DNA from 4 places in the Paenibacillus sp. Dod16 genome. Region 3 is predicted to be linked to each of the others. Evidence: riboswitches for the same ligand, from Rfam matches in the RefSeq annotation. Region 3 holds a riboswitch; each other region holds the start of a gene.
What was found. Region 3 has a riboswitch for cyclic di-AMP ahead of ACPV3A_RS19020 (TrkH family potassium uptake protein). Riboswitches for the same ligand answer to the same signal wherever they lie in the genome.

Region 1 (3,175 bases), on a different contig from region 3:
CAATGTTCCTGATACTCCTCATATAAATGTATGATGACTTCAGAATCTGTGTTCGTTTTAAACGTATGACCAAGGTCTTCAAGTTCTCTTTTTAATGATTGATAATTATAAATCTCACCGTTAAAAACTAGCCAAAGGCTCTGATCTTCGTTGGAAATAGGCTGGCTGCCGTGTTCCAAATCAAGGATCGACAAACGGGTAAATCCTAAAGCAATCCGATCTACCACCCTAATGCCCGTTTGATCGGGACCACGATGTTTGATTGCATCGGTCATTTTTCTAATTGCTACCGTCGTTGGCAGCGAATTGTTTTCAAACATCAAAAGCCCTGTAATCCCACACATAGAAAAAGTCTTCCCTTCCGGATTATTAACTACGCAGTGTAGTGTTTTTGATAAAAAAATTGATCCTTGTTTAAAAACATCAAGAAATCAATAATATATTATATACTACGAATTGTAGTTTATTTAATTTAACTAGTCAATTTTTCATTTTATGGTATTTCCATTGAAGATTAATGAATTATGTTAGATTAAATTCTTAACAAGATTTAATTCACCTGCGATACAAAAAAACAAACCCGTGGTTTTTACCAGGGCTTGTCTAATTACAAATAAGTACTAGTGCAATCCACTAACCATTTTTGTATAACTTTGTTTAGAGATTGTACGTCTTGCTGTAACGTATCGATCCTTATAGTATGATTCCGATAAATTACTAATCCTTACTCCTTTACTACTGGAAGAATGAGCAAATTGCCCATTACCGATATAAATCCCTGCATGAGATATACCAGCACCACTTGTATTAAAGAAGACCAAATCTCCAGGTTTGAGATTTTTCTTTGCAACTGGGGTACCTGTTTTTGCCTGAGCATTTGATGTCCGTGGCAGCTCCAAATTAAACTTATCAAAGATATACAAAATAAAACCAGAACAATCAAATCCACTCGATACAGAAGTTCCCCCCCACTTGTAAGGTGTACCAACAACTTGACTTACTTCTGTACGCAATTTGGATTGATCATCAGCAAACGCATTAGTCGCACCAGCTGACAAAATAACTGCAGACCCTATTAATGAAATCATGAATTTCTTCAAACACATGCTCTCCCTTCGGATGCCTACGGAGTTAGCTAAGGGTTCGGTAGAAGGCGCCCTTTATTCCTTTTCAATCAAGAATAATTCACCCGGAATGGTTCCCCCGTTTTCAAAAATGAAACTCGGCATTAAAAATTAATTTTTTGTAACCCTACATAATGTAGTACATTTTCGTGTATGTTGTCAATCCCATCCTCTAAATCCATCATTTTTTTTATTAAAAGTCGAGTTTCGTTCAAATTCACCCTATAAAGTACAAATATAAGGAGAAGTTCCGCTCTTATTGTATTATTCTTATATGAACACCGACTTCTTCTAAGTTAATTATTAAATACATTTTTGTAACCACTTCTTTTTCAGCATAAGCAGAAAAAACTGTTCCAGCAGACGTTGATCTGCTCTAACAGCTATCTCCAATTTATATATAATTTTAGTTATAACTTATAATCAATAAACCCTCCTTTCTCACAAGGAGGGTTATTGATTATTGAGTCTGTTCTACGCTGCCATTGCTCTACAAGCCTCTGCACATCTAAAACAAGCTTCTGCACATTCTTGACAGTGTTTTACATCATGCATTTTACATTCTGTGCCACATTCTTCACAAACGTCGGCACAGATACTACAGATCTCACGCGCATAAACACTGTTCGTTGACATTGCATGCGCAGCAAAAGCACAAATATCAGCACATTGTCGATCCAAACGAATACATTTTGTCATCATAGCTACATTCTCTTCATCAAGACAAGCGTTGTAACAATGATTACATACCATCATACAACGTATGCATTCCTCGATACACTTTTGGTATTGTTCATGTGACATAGTCAATATCTCCTTTCGAATTTACGATTCAAGAATTTAGGATGCACAACACTTTTTATTTGATTCAAAAAATCAAATAATGTAATCACCTCGCTTTACATACGATTTGTAACCTATTGTTAGGTTGACTATTATATAACCCGAAGTTATGTAGATTTTGTGAGGAAACTGGACAAATTTGAAAATGATGATTGTACATGAAGACTGAGCTTTGAATCCGTGATTACTTTACTCTTTTAGGTTTAAATTAGTATTAATGGGTAACAATACTACGTGATGTAGTCCTAACAATCTTTTCTTATTACGGCATTAGACTAAATAATCTTATGAAGAGGTGAATTCAATGTATAAAAACTCCAAAAAGAGCGTGAAACATCAATTCACGAACAATCATATGCCCAAACACGAAAGTGAGCAGCAGCATCAAGGGATGAAACACGACCATGACCATTCCGGATCACATCATAGTACCGGGCACCAACATAGCGGCGGGGATAAACATGCCGGTCATCATGTAGATGACTTTAAAAAACGCTTTTATATTTGTTTAATTATTACAATTCCAATCATGGCTCTTTCGCCAATGATTCAGATGTTCATTGGGGTACATTGGCGGTTTCCATATGACACCGTTTTACTGTTTCTACTCTCCACATTTGTCTTCTTTTATGGAGGTAAGCCTTTTCTAGTTGGTGCATATCGAGAACTAAATCAAAAGAGCCCTGGCATGATGACGTTAATATCACTTGCTATCGTTGTTGCTTACGTATATAGTTCATTAATTGTCATAGGATTGACGGATGTAGACTTCTTTTGGGAACTGGCAACCCTTATTGTCATTATGCTGCTAGGTCACTGGCTAGAAATGAAGTCTATTTTAGGTGCATCTAATGCCCTAGAAGAACTGGTCAAACTAATCCCTTCTGAAGCACATCTTATTATGGAAAATGGAGATATCAAAGAGGTAAGCGTGTCAGAATTAAGCCCAGAGCAAACGATTTTAATTAAACCAGGAGAGCGAATCCCTGTAGATGGAATCATTGTGAAAGGACAATCATCACTCGATGAATCCATGCTTACGGGGGAATCCGTCCCGGTCATCAAGAATCCTGGAGATAAACTCATTGGAGGAGCTGTCAACGGTGAAGGAGCATTAACCGTAACGGTTACCAATAGTGGTGAAAAGGGTTACTTATCCCAAGTTATTTCACTAGTTAAAGAAGCTCAAGAATCTAAATCTAAAACTC
Region 2 (3,175 bases), on a different contig from region 3:
AAACGTTTGGATCGTTGCCAAGATGAGTACAATCAGTGTATTGATTTTGATTCCACCTCCTGTACCTCCAGAGGCAGCTCCGATAAACATCAGAATAATCATAAGGAACTGGGAAGCGGCTAGCATACTGCTGATGTCAATTGTGTTGAATCCAGAACTTCGAGGTGTCGTACCTTGGAAGAAAGCGGCCAACACACGCTCGCCTCCGCTAAGCTGACCAAAGGTGGACGGATTCCAACTTTCCAACAATAGTATAGTTAGAAAACCGATTCCTGAGAGAATGCCTGTGCCCAGAAGAACAACCTTGGAGTGGAGAGACAGTCTCTTCCATGAACGTTTGCGGAATAGATCCACGACAACAATATAGCCGAGTCCGCCGATGATAAAGAGCATAACAATGGTAATATTAACGATTGGATCGCCGACAAAAGGTGAAAGACTGTCAGACCACAAAGCAAATCCCGCATTATTGAAGGCGGAAACGGAATGAAAAAGCGCATAATAGGCTGCCTGACCCCAACCCCATTCGTAATGCCATCGAATCGTAAGAATGACCGTAGCCAACGCCTCAAATGCGAACGCTATAAGCACCATATACAGCGATAGCTTGACTAAACCTTGAGCTGATGTCGAGTGGGTTGTTTGCTGAATGACAAGACGTTGCTTGAGACCTATTCTTTTCCCCAGTACTATGGCTACCATAACACCGAAAGTCATAAATCCGAGTCCGCCAATCTGGATCAAGATCATAATGATGACTTGCCCAAAGGTCGAATAAACACTCCCGGTATCTACAACCACAAGGCCATTCACACATATAGCCGAGGTGGCGGTAAACAAAGCATTCAATAAACCTACAGATTTTCCGTTTGTAGAAGATAGAGGGAGTGTAAGCAACAAGGTACCCGTCCAGATCAGCACAAAAAACACTACCATGATGAGCTGGGGAGGACTCATATTATTCTTCAACTTGTTTACGAATGAATCGATTTTGTAAAGGGCGGAGCGACGTCTGGTATGGTCATCGTTTTCGATCATGGTCATTCTCCGTAATAGGGATATTTATTTCGATGAGTATAAACTGTTTTCTCACATGTGTCACTCCCGTGTAATATTGATCATGCGCTATTTGGACTGGAAAGAAGAAGGGTCTAACACTTTTCCATTGCTTATCTTCAAATACCTGAATTCACTATTTGTCATTATTTTAAGTAAACCCGTATCGAAATCGGTATTCAATTACTTGAAAAAAAGACCCTCAGCTACAGTTTCGCCTTCAGACTCCCCATTGCTGAGCCTATAATGTTCACCATTTCTGATAACCGTGACTCGTCTTCCCCGTTCATGGGTCTCGGTCATGTGATGTGCCATCCTCTGGACCGCCACAATGTGAAGATCCGTTTCACCTATCCGATTCAGTAGTTCATTAACGAAGGAACCCTGCGTAATTTCCTGCCATCGCGTTTGCCCGGATTGTCCGATGATTAATTGCGTAATATGATGATTTCTGGCTGTCTCCGCAATAATATCTGCAGCTTTACGATCTACGTTCGTTTTTGCGATAAATGTAGCGCCATATTCGTCGCATGTCGTTTGCCATGCGGCCATAAATTTTTCCTGTTCTTGATCAAGCACATCATCTCTTACAGGAATGACGCTCAATACGTACAGGGGGCATTGCAGAAGTTTAGCCAGTTCCCCCCCTCGGCGAATGAGACGTTCCCCATGGGGACCATAATAAACACAAACCATGATTTTTTCGTTATTTGCCATGAATAATTCTGCTCCTTTTCTTTTTCTAAATGTAGATACTCTGCAAACCATTCAGGAAAAAAGCCTGGGAGCAGAGTGTCTGCTTCCAGGCTTTGGACTGTTTAATATGTAACAAGTCAAAGTGGTAAGAGGGTTCTCTCCCAAGGACGCTGACGAGGTTAGCTGCCGGATTCGGGTCTGAGAGTCCCCGTCCTTTCTGTTTAGAAAGAATTCACCCCTGAAGCCGTTAGTACGACCTCGATGGTTCCCCCGCTCCCCAAGAGGGGATTAAGCGATTATTAATTATGAAATTATCGTAATTCATATTATGCTAGTTTGTTCTAAATGTAAACCGAAATACAGCATAATAGCATTGCGAAAATTTGTTTTGCAGTAGCATCAATGCTTTGATAAGGCTAATACTACGCAGTAGTAGGCTGAACGGTTTCGTTTACTGAAAATTAGGACAAGAAGGAGGATATCTGATGTTTCGTAGCAAATCACAGCCCCAAATATCAATAAAGCAATTTCATTTAACATCTTCGCGTCTCATACTTTTAGGCTTTGCTCTCCCGATTGTATTAGGGGCTATCTTGTTGGCACTACCCATATCATCATCAACAGGCACCGGTGTCGGTTGGTTAAACGCATTATTCACTTCGACATCTGCAGTATGTGTTACAGGATTGGTTGTGCTGGATACCGGAACCGATTTCTCCCTCTTTGGCCAAATCGTCATCATGTGCTTGATTCAAGTTGGCGGCCTTGGATTCATGACATTTAGTGTGTTGATAGCCGTAGTCCTGGGTAAGAAAATCGGATTGAAAAACCGCCTTCTCATAAAAGAATCTACAAACTCTTTATCAACACAAGGTGTTGTGAAGTTGTCACTGGGTATTTTTCTCATTGCGTTTATAATTGAACTCATGGGAGCAGCCTTGTTAATCACTCGCTGGAAAGAGGAACTGGGTATGGGGCAAGCGGTATATTACGGTGTGTTTCATTCCATTTCATCTTTTAATAACGCTGGATTTAGTCTTTGGTCCGATAGTTTGAGCCGATACGTTGGTGATCCATTAGTCAATATCGTCATTACTCTGCTTTTTATTATAGGCGGCCTCGGATTTACTGTAGTTTTAGATGTGTGGAAGCATAGGCGGTGGACAAAGCTATCCCTGCATTCCAAGATTGTGTTATCAACTTCCGGCTTCCTTTGTCTCACGGGTTTTTTGGTTATATTCATCATCGAATTGTTCAACACCCATACGTTTGGCTCCTTAACGTGGGCAGAACGGATTTGGGCGGGCTATTTTCAAGGCGTAGTAACTCGTACCGCTGGGTTTAATACAATTAATATCGCTGAAATGATGACGGCTTCCCAGTTTTTTATGATCTTTTTAATGTTTATCGGCGCTTCCTCTGG
Region 3 (3,175 bases):
AGTTCAAGCGCCAGGCTGGCGCCAAATCGTCCCAAACCGATGATTGCAAATTGCTTTGGTTTCATGTCTCTCCAGTACTCCTTATCCAATAATCATTTTGCCTTCCGGATGACGATATAATTCTTTACCCTTTTTTGGCCCCAGTGCATAAGCAAGCGTCAACGGCCCCAATCGCCCTGCAAACATCGTAATGCTGATCAAAACCTTGCCGAACACCGTCAAATCGGGCGTTAAGCCCATGGAGAGACCCACCGTACCGAAGGCGGATGTCGTTTCGAATAGAATTTCCAGGAAATCCCCTTCCTCTGTCGTCGACAGAATCATCGCTACGGTTAGAACGAGCAGCAGTGCCAGTAATGCAATGGTCAGTGCCTTCAGCACCCGCTCCTGGGCCAGGCGATAACGGAACATGACGATGTCTTCACGCCCGCGCATCATGGCGATGACCGCCCCCACCATAATGGTGAAGGTTGTTGTTTTGATCCCCCCCCCAGTTGACCCTGGGGATGCTCCGATAAACATCAGAATAACGATAAAAAATTGCGTGGCCTGTCTAAGCCCCGTAATATCTATAGTATTCGCGCCAGCTGTACGCGGCGTTACGGATTGGAATAATGCGCCGAAGAATTTTCCGCCCCAATTCAGGGAGCCGAGCGTCCTCGGATTGGTGAATTCAAAAATAAGAATGACGATAAATCCAACCAGCAGCAAGGTAGCCGTCATGGTGAGCACTACTTTGGAGTGCAAGGAAAGTCTCCGCTGTTTCCGGAAATCAATCAGATCGGATAATACGATAAAACCGATGCCGCCTGAGACAATCAAAAACATTACGACAACGTTGACTACAGGATCGTAGACATACCCGGTCAAACTCCGAAAATCGCCAAACAAATCGAAACCGGCGTTGTTAAACATCGTGACCGCATGAAAAACGCCATAATAAATCGCTTGGCCGATCGGCATATCAAATGCCCAGCGGATCGATAAAATCAAGGCACCGCAGGCCTCGATGATCAGGGAGTACAGGAGCACTCTGCGAATCAGCCTTACGATTCCTTCCATCGAGGACTGATTCATCGCTTCCTGCAGAATGAGGCGATCCTTGAGCGATATGCGCCTTTTGAGAGCCAAGGCAAACAAAGTGGCCATCGTCATGAATCCGAGCCCGCCGATCTGAATCAGCAGCATGATCACGATCTCTCCGAAGGAGCTGAATGTCGTTCCTGTATCCACCACAACCAGACCCGTTACGCAAGTTGCAGATGTCGAAGTGAACAAGGCATCGATAAATTCCAGCGGTTCACCTGTACTTGTGGATATCGGCAGCATTAACAGCGCCGTCCCGATGAAAATAATAGCCGCGAAACCAAGCACGAGAATCTGCGGCGGAGACAACCTGAGCCAGTTCAATTTAGAGTTCAATCGGTCACCTTCTTAAAAAAAATCAAGAAAAAAAGACACTGGAAAACGCAGTGCCCTTTACGGTCTGGTTCCTGTGCTGCAGCCTACGAGGTTAGCTGACGGATTCGGGCATTTTCACAGGTCGCCCTATTCATTATTCTGGGAATAATGAAATTCACCCCAATTACATGGTTCCCCCATTTTCAGTACGAAATTCGGCTGGAATATTCGGTTCCTTGAAGCATGATGTGATTATAACGCAATCCGGTACGTAACCCAATGCCGTTTTTCACCCAAAAAATCTTTAAAAGAGCGCGAATTGGGCATATTCAAGAATACAAGCATAGGGTTCTCTAACGTTTTCGAAACCTTTCATTCATTTTCATCGATTTGTTTCATTATTCCGGATATTGGGATAAGCTGCTTATGACTTTCATAACTATGTTATATTGACTCTATGCGTTCTTAATCAGGCATATCGAATACCAGTGGGAGTATCAACTTTCTTAGAGGAGGAATTTCATGAATCGTGCAAGAGAGCCCTTGAAGCTGAAGCCCAATCTGAAGCAGCTCATCGCGCCTGCCGCAGTCGGCCTGATTCTGTTCCTATTATTTCAGGTGTTTCCGTCGACGAATTCGGATTCTACCGAGATGGCATCTCCGAATATCATATCCAAGGAGCAGGCTCGGCAAGCAGCTTCAAGCTTTGCTCAAGAGTTTTTGCAGTTTACGGCTGCGGAAACGGATGACACGCTGGTTACATATCAATCCAAATCGGAACTTTACGGATATCTGGCGAAGGAAAAGAGACTTTCGGAATACAACAAAACCTATGAAGCCAAATATCCCTATGACGTATACCGCGTTCGCTTCAGCAAGCCGGGTGGCGATGCCCTCAATGTGGACGTGCACATGCAAAATTCAGGCATCGTCGGCTTCTCGTACGATTACGCCCGCTCCAGCTATGACCGGATTGAGCTGAACAAGGGCGATGCGCAAAGTCAGATGCTGCTTGTCGTCGAGGACGGCATGTCATTATCCGAGAAGCAAGCTCTTGCGGAGCCTTGGCTCCAGCGAGCGGGCTATGACCTGTCGCATCTGGAGCTGGTCACGCGGGAAGGGGAACCCCGGCTCCGGTATGTGGACCCCGATTCCAAGATCGGCGACTCCAGATTAGAGCACCGTTTCACCTTCGAGCAGGGGAAATTACGCTCCTATGAGCCATCTTTTTCGGTCCCGGCCGCCCATTCCGCCTATGTCAACAAGCAGACTCAAGATGCCACGCTGCTGACGCTCGCAGGGTATGGCCTGTTCACCCTCATCCTTGGCATACTTGCGATTGTGTACAGCGTGAAGACCAGAGCCTACACGTCGTTTAAGCGCGGCCTGTTCCTATCGGCGCTGCTGTTTGTCATCCAGATGCTGAATACGTACAATCTGATTCCCGTTTTCAAATCCGAGGGGATGTCGCAAACCGGCATACTCGGGATGATGATCTTCTATGCGGTCTATTCGCTCATCTTCTCCGCACTGCTCTATTTCGCCCTTGTCGGGGGCAGCGGGCTATGGCTCAAAGAAGACGGGCTTAATCCATGGCCGCGCGCCAAAGAACCCGGATACGGTCATTATGTGCTGGACAGCATGAAGCTGGGGTACATGTGGGCTTTCATCCTGCTTGGGGTCCAATCCATTATCTTTGTCCTTCTGGGCCTGACCTTGAATACATGGTCCACCACGGATGCCACACAATCGCCTTACAACATGCTCTATCCTT
Region 4 (3,175 bases), on a different contig from region 3:
ATAGTAAACAGTAACAGTGAGCTTAAAATCATAATCCTAGGCTTGAGAATTGAAAGAAAAGTATCATTGTTCAACATGTATCGCCTTCCTTATTTAAATATAGGATGTTTAATCGAAATTTCATCATTAATTATGAATCAATATTATCGGTTACTAACGATATGGGATTGAGGTGAAAGGGTTTGTTCGATGCGATTAGTCCAATTGCATTTCGATTAGGGCCAATCCAATTATACTGGTACGGAATTATCTTAAGCGTAGCAGCTCTCATTGGTCTAATCGTTGTTATTCAAGAAGGCAAGCGGTATCAGATCCATCCAGGGTTCTTTTTGGACATGGTGCTAGTTGGCGTGCCGTCGGCTATCGTCGGGGCTAGAGCTTACTATGTCATATTCAAGTGGGAAGATTACCGCGATAACTTTTGGGACGTTTTCAAAATATGGAACGGTGGAATCGCCATTTACGGAGCTTTAATCGGAGCGATCGTTGCTATGATTTTTTTCTTTCATATACGTGGCTATAATTTTTGGCGTATTGCAGATCTATGTGCTCCGGGTTTGATTATAGGACAATTGATCGGGCGTTGGGGAAATTATATAAATCAAGAAGCTCATGGAGGGCCAGTATCTGAGGATTTTCTCAGGACAACACTACACTTGCCTAACTTTATTGTCGATCAAATGAATATCGAGGGTGTCTATTATCATCCGACCTTTCTGTATGAGTCCATTTGGAATTTGGTTGGTTTGTTGTTGCTCTTATGGTTGAGACGCCAGCCTTTTCTACGTTCAGGAGAATTATTTTTGACTTATTTCACTTGGTATTCCATCGGACGGTTTTTTATCGAAGGACTGCGTACCGACAGTTTAGCCTGGTTTGCCTCTAACTGGCTTGCAAATTTGATGAAATTACTTTGGTCACCGATGGGGCTTATGTTCCAGGAAGGCGAAATGAGTTATGGTACAGTTCGTGTCTCGCAGTTATTGAGTGTCTTTATTATCCTAATTGCCATTTGCCTCATTGCATACCGAAGGTTTAGAAACCATCATGAGCGATATGAAGACCCAATCGCCAGTAATAGATCTTAATTAATTTAATATAAGAGGCAGTCGAACTTGGTTCGACTGCTATTTATTTCGAACCTCAGCAAAAGTATTACAATATTGTTTTATTTGTTTCTGCGTTCAATACGAATTCTTTTCGATTAATGTTCTGATATAAGTCCAATAGGTACGGGGATTTAAACAAATATTAACATTAATTTAAGGAGGAAAAGAATTCTAAAGATAAGATTGACAATCGCGAAAAAATAGACTACATTATGTAGGGTTACAAAAATTTCATAAATTATGCCGAATTTCGTTTTTGAAAACGGGGGAACCATTTTTGGGTGAATTATTCTTGTAGTAATGGGAGTATAGGGATCCTTCTACCGAACCCTCAGCTAACTCCGTAGGCATCGAAGGGAGAAAAAATCTTGAAGAAAATGTTACTGTCGTTGTTAGGGTCTGCCATTATATTATCTTCGGGAACAGCCAGTGCGTTTGCAGATAATCAACCTAAGTTGACTACTGAAGTAAGTAAAGTCGTTGGAACACCCTATAAATGGGGAGGTACAACTTCAAGTGGTTTCGATTGTTCCGGCTTTATTCTGTACATTTTTGATAAATTCAACTTAGATTTGCCACGTACATCGAGTGCTCAGGCCAAAGTGGGGACTCCAGTCTCAAAAGATAATCTGAGACCGGGTGACTTAGTTTTTTTTAATACGAGTGGCAGGGGAATTTCTCATGCTGGAATCTATATTGGCAATGGTCAATTTGCACATTCGTCCAGTAGTAAGGGTGTAAGGATAAGTAAACTGTCAGAATCCTATTATAAACAACGATATGTAACTGCAAGAAGAACCATTAGTCAAAAAAGTTACACGATGATGGTCGGAAGTTACAATTGAAATCATAAAACAAGCCCTTCAATTTATGAAGGGCTTGTTTTATGATTTCAATTCAATGTTACCCTTATGGGGCTTGCAATCGTGTTTCCTTCTTAGACATACGTTGGTGCTTATTACTTCAATGTACAAAACACCAATGACTTGATGCCTATTTAGAAGATGTGCATTTCTGCCGATACTCAATGTTGGGATATTCATTATTGATGAATAAATGCTCATATGATACTTTAAATAAAAATATTAAAAGGAGGGATGATATTTATATGTTAGATGTTATAGTCATCGGTGGAGGTCAGGCCGGGCTTGCGGCTGCTTACTATCTCAAACAAAAATCTGTGGATTTTCTCATCCTTGATGGTCACAAGGAGGTTGGTGACTCTTGGAGAGATCGCTATGATTCTCTTCATCTGTTTACGCCAAGAATGTATAATAGTCTACCAGGTGTTCCCTTTCAAGGTGATCCTCAGGGTTTACCACATAAAAATGAGGTTGCAGATTATTTGAAAGATTATGCGAATCGTTTAGAGCTTCCTATTCAAAGTAATACACAAGTTACATCATTAACCATGAACAATGGAATCTTTGAAGTCTCCACATCGGAGGGTACATTTAGATCAAAAAAAGTTATAGTAGCCACCGGTCCTTTTCAGAAGCCACTAGTACCTTCTTTTCATGACAAGCTTGGTGATGCAGTTATACAATTACATTCTTCTGAATATCGAAATAAGAACCAACTTAAAGAAGGGGTTGTTTGTGTTGTAGGTGCAGGAAACTCCGGGGCCCAAATTTCCAGTGAATTGGCAGATGATTTTGAAGTGCATTTGTCCGCAAGCAGTGAGATCCAATATAAACCGTTACATATTTTCGGCAAGAGTATTTTTTGGTATTTTGACAAGGTGGGCTTTCTAACAGCAAACCGCAAAAGTATGTTAGGTAAATGGTTACACGCAATGCCAGAACAGATCTATGGAAAGGAGTTGAAGCTGCTCATTCAACAAGGAAGGATAAAACTCCATGCAAGGACGGAAAAGATAGTGGATCAAAAGTTATATTTTCAGAACGAAGGAACTCCTATACATATCGACAACATTATCTGGGCTACAGGTTTTAAACGTGATGATCACTGGATAGACATAAAAGCGGCATTTAAAGATGGGCATATCGATCATATGGAAGGTGTATCCGTTGTAAAAGGACTCTACTTTGTTGGATTACCGTGGC

Region 1: it holds a riboswitch for cyclic di-AMP, as region 3 does, so the genes downstream of both, ACPV3A_RS21545 (C40 family peptidase) here and ACPV3A_RS19020 (TrkH family potassium uptake protein) in region 3, are expected to answer to the same signal.
Region 2: it holds a riboswitch for cyclic di-AMP, as region 3 does, so the genes downstream of both, ACPV3A_RS28400 (universal stress protein) here and ACPV3A_RS19020 (TrkH family potassium uptake protein) in region 3, are expected to answer to the same signal.
Region 4: it holds a riboswitch for cyclic di-AMP, as region 3 does, so the genes downstream of both, ACPV3A_RS21355 (C40 family peptidase) here and ACPV3A_RS19020 (TrkH family potassium uptake protein) in region 3, are expected to answer to the same signal.

The regions. Positions count from the first base shown of each region.
Region 1 covers NZ_JBNDYG010000030.1:55,981-59,155, forward strand. The annotation lists gene asnB (asparagine synthase (glutamine-hydrolyzing)) at 1-344, opposite strand, end outside; gene ACPV3A_RS21545 (C40 family peptidase) at 621-1,100, opposite strand; cyclic di-AMP (ydaO/yuaA leader) riboswitch at 1,105-1,238, opposite strand; gene ACPV3A_RS21550 (four-helix bundle copper-binding protein) at 1,599-1,928, opposite strand; gene ACPV3A_RS21555 (heavy metal translocating P-type ATPase) at 2,272-3,175, shown strand, end outside.
Region 2 covers NZ_JBNDYG010000043.1:139,014-142,188, reverse strand. The annotation lists gene ACPV3A_RS28405 (TrkH family potassium uptake protein) at 1-1,038, opposite strand, end outside; gene ACPV3A_RS28400 (universal stress protein) at 1,240-1,773, opposite strand; cyclic di-AMP (ydaO/yuaA leader) riboswitch at 1,906-2,057, opposite strand; gene ACPV3A_RS28395 (TrkH family potassium uptake protein) at 2,238-3,175, shown strand, end outside.
Region 3 covers NZ_JBNDYG010000027.1:35,284-38,458, forward strand. The annotation lists gene ACPV3A_RS19015 (potassium channel family protein) at 1-65, opposite strand, end outside; gene ACPV3A_RS19020 (TrkH family potassium uptake protein) at 82-1,422, opposite strand; cyclic di-AMP (ydaO/yuaA leader) riboswitch at 1,488-1,632, opposite strand; gene ACPV3A_RS19025 (CPBP family intramembrane glutamic endopeptidase) at 1,924-3,175, shown strand, end outside.
Region 4 covers NZ_JBNDYG010000030.1:17,080-20,254, reverse strand. The annotation lists gene lgt (prolipoprotein diacylglyceryl transferase) at 183-1,088, shown strand; cyclic di-AMP (ydaO/yuaA leader) riboswitch at 1,341-1,474, shown strand; gene ACPV3A_RS21355 (C40 family peptidase) at 1,478-1,954, shown strand; gene ACPV3A_RS21350 (flavin-containing monooxygenase) at 2,218-3,175, shown strand, end outside.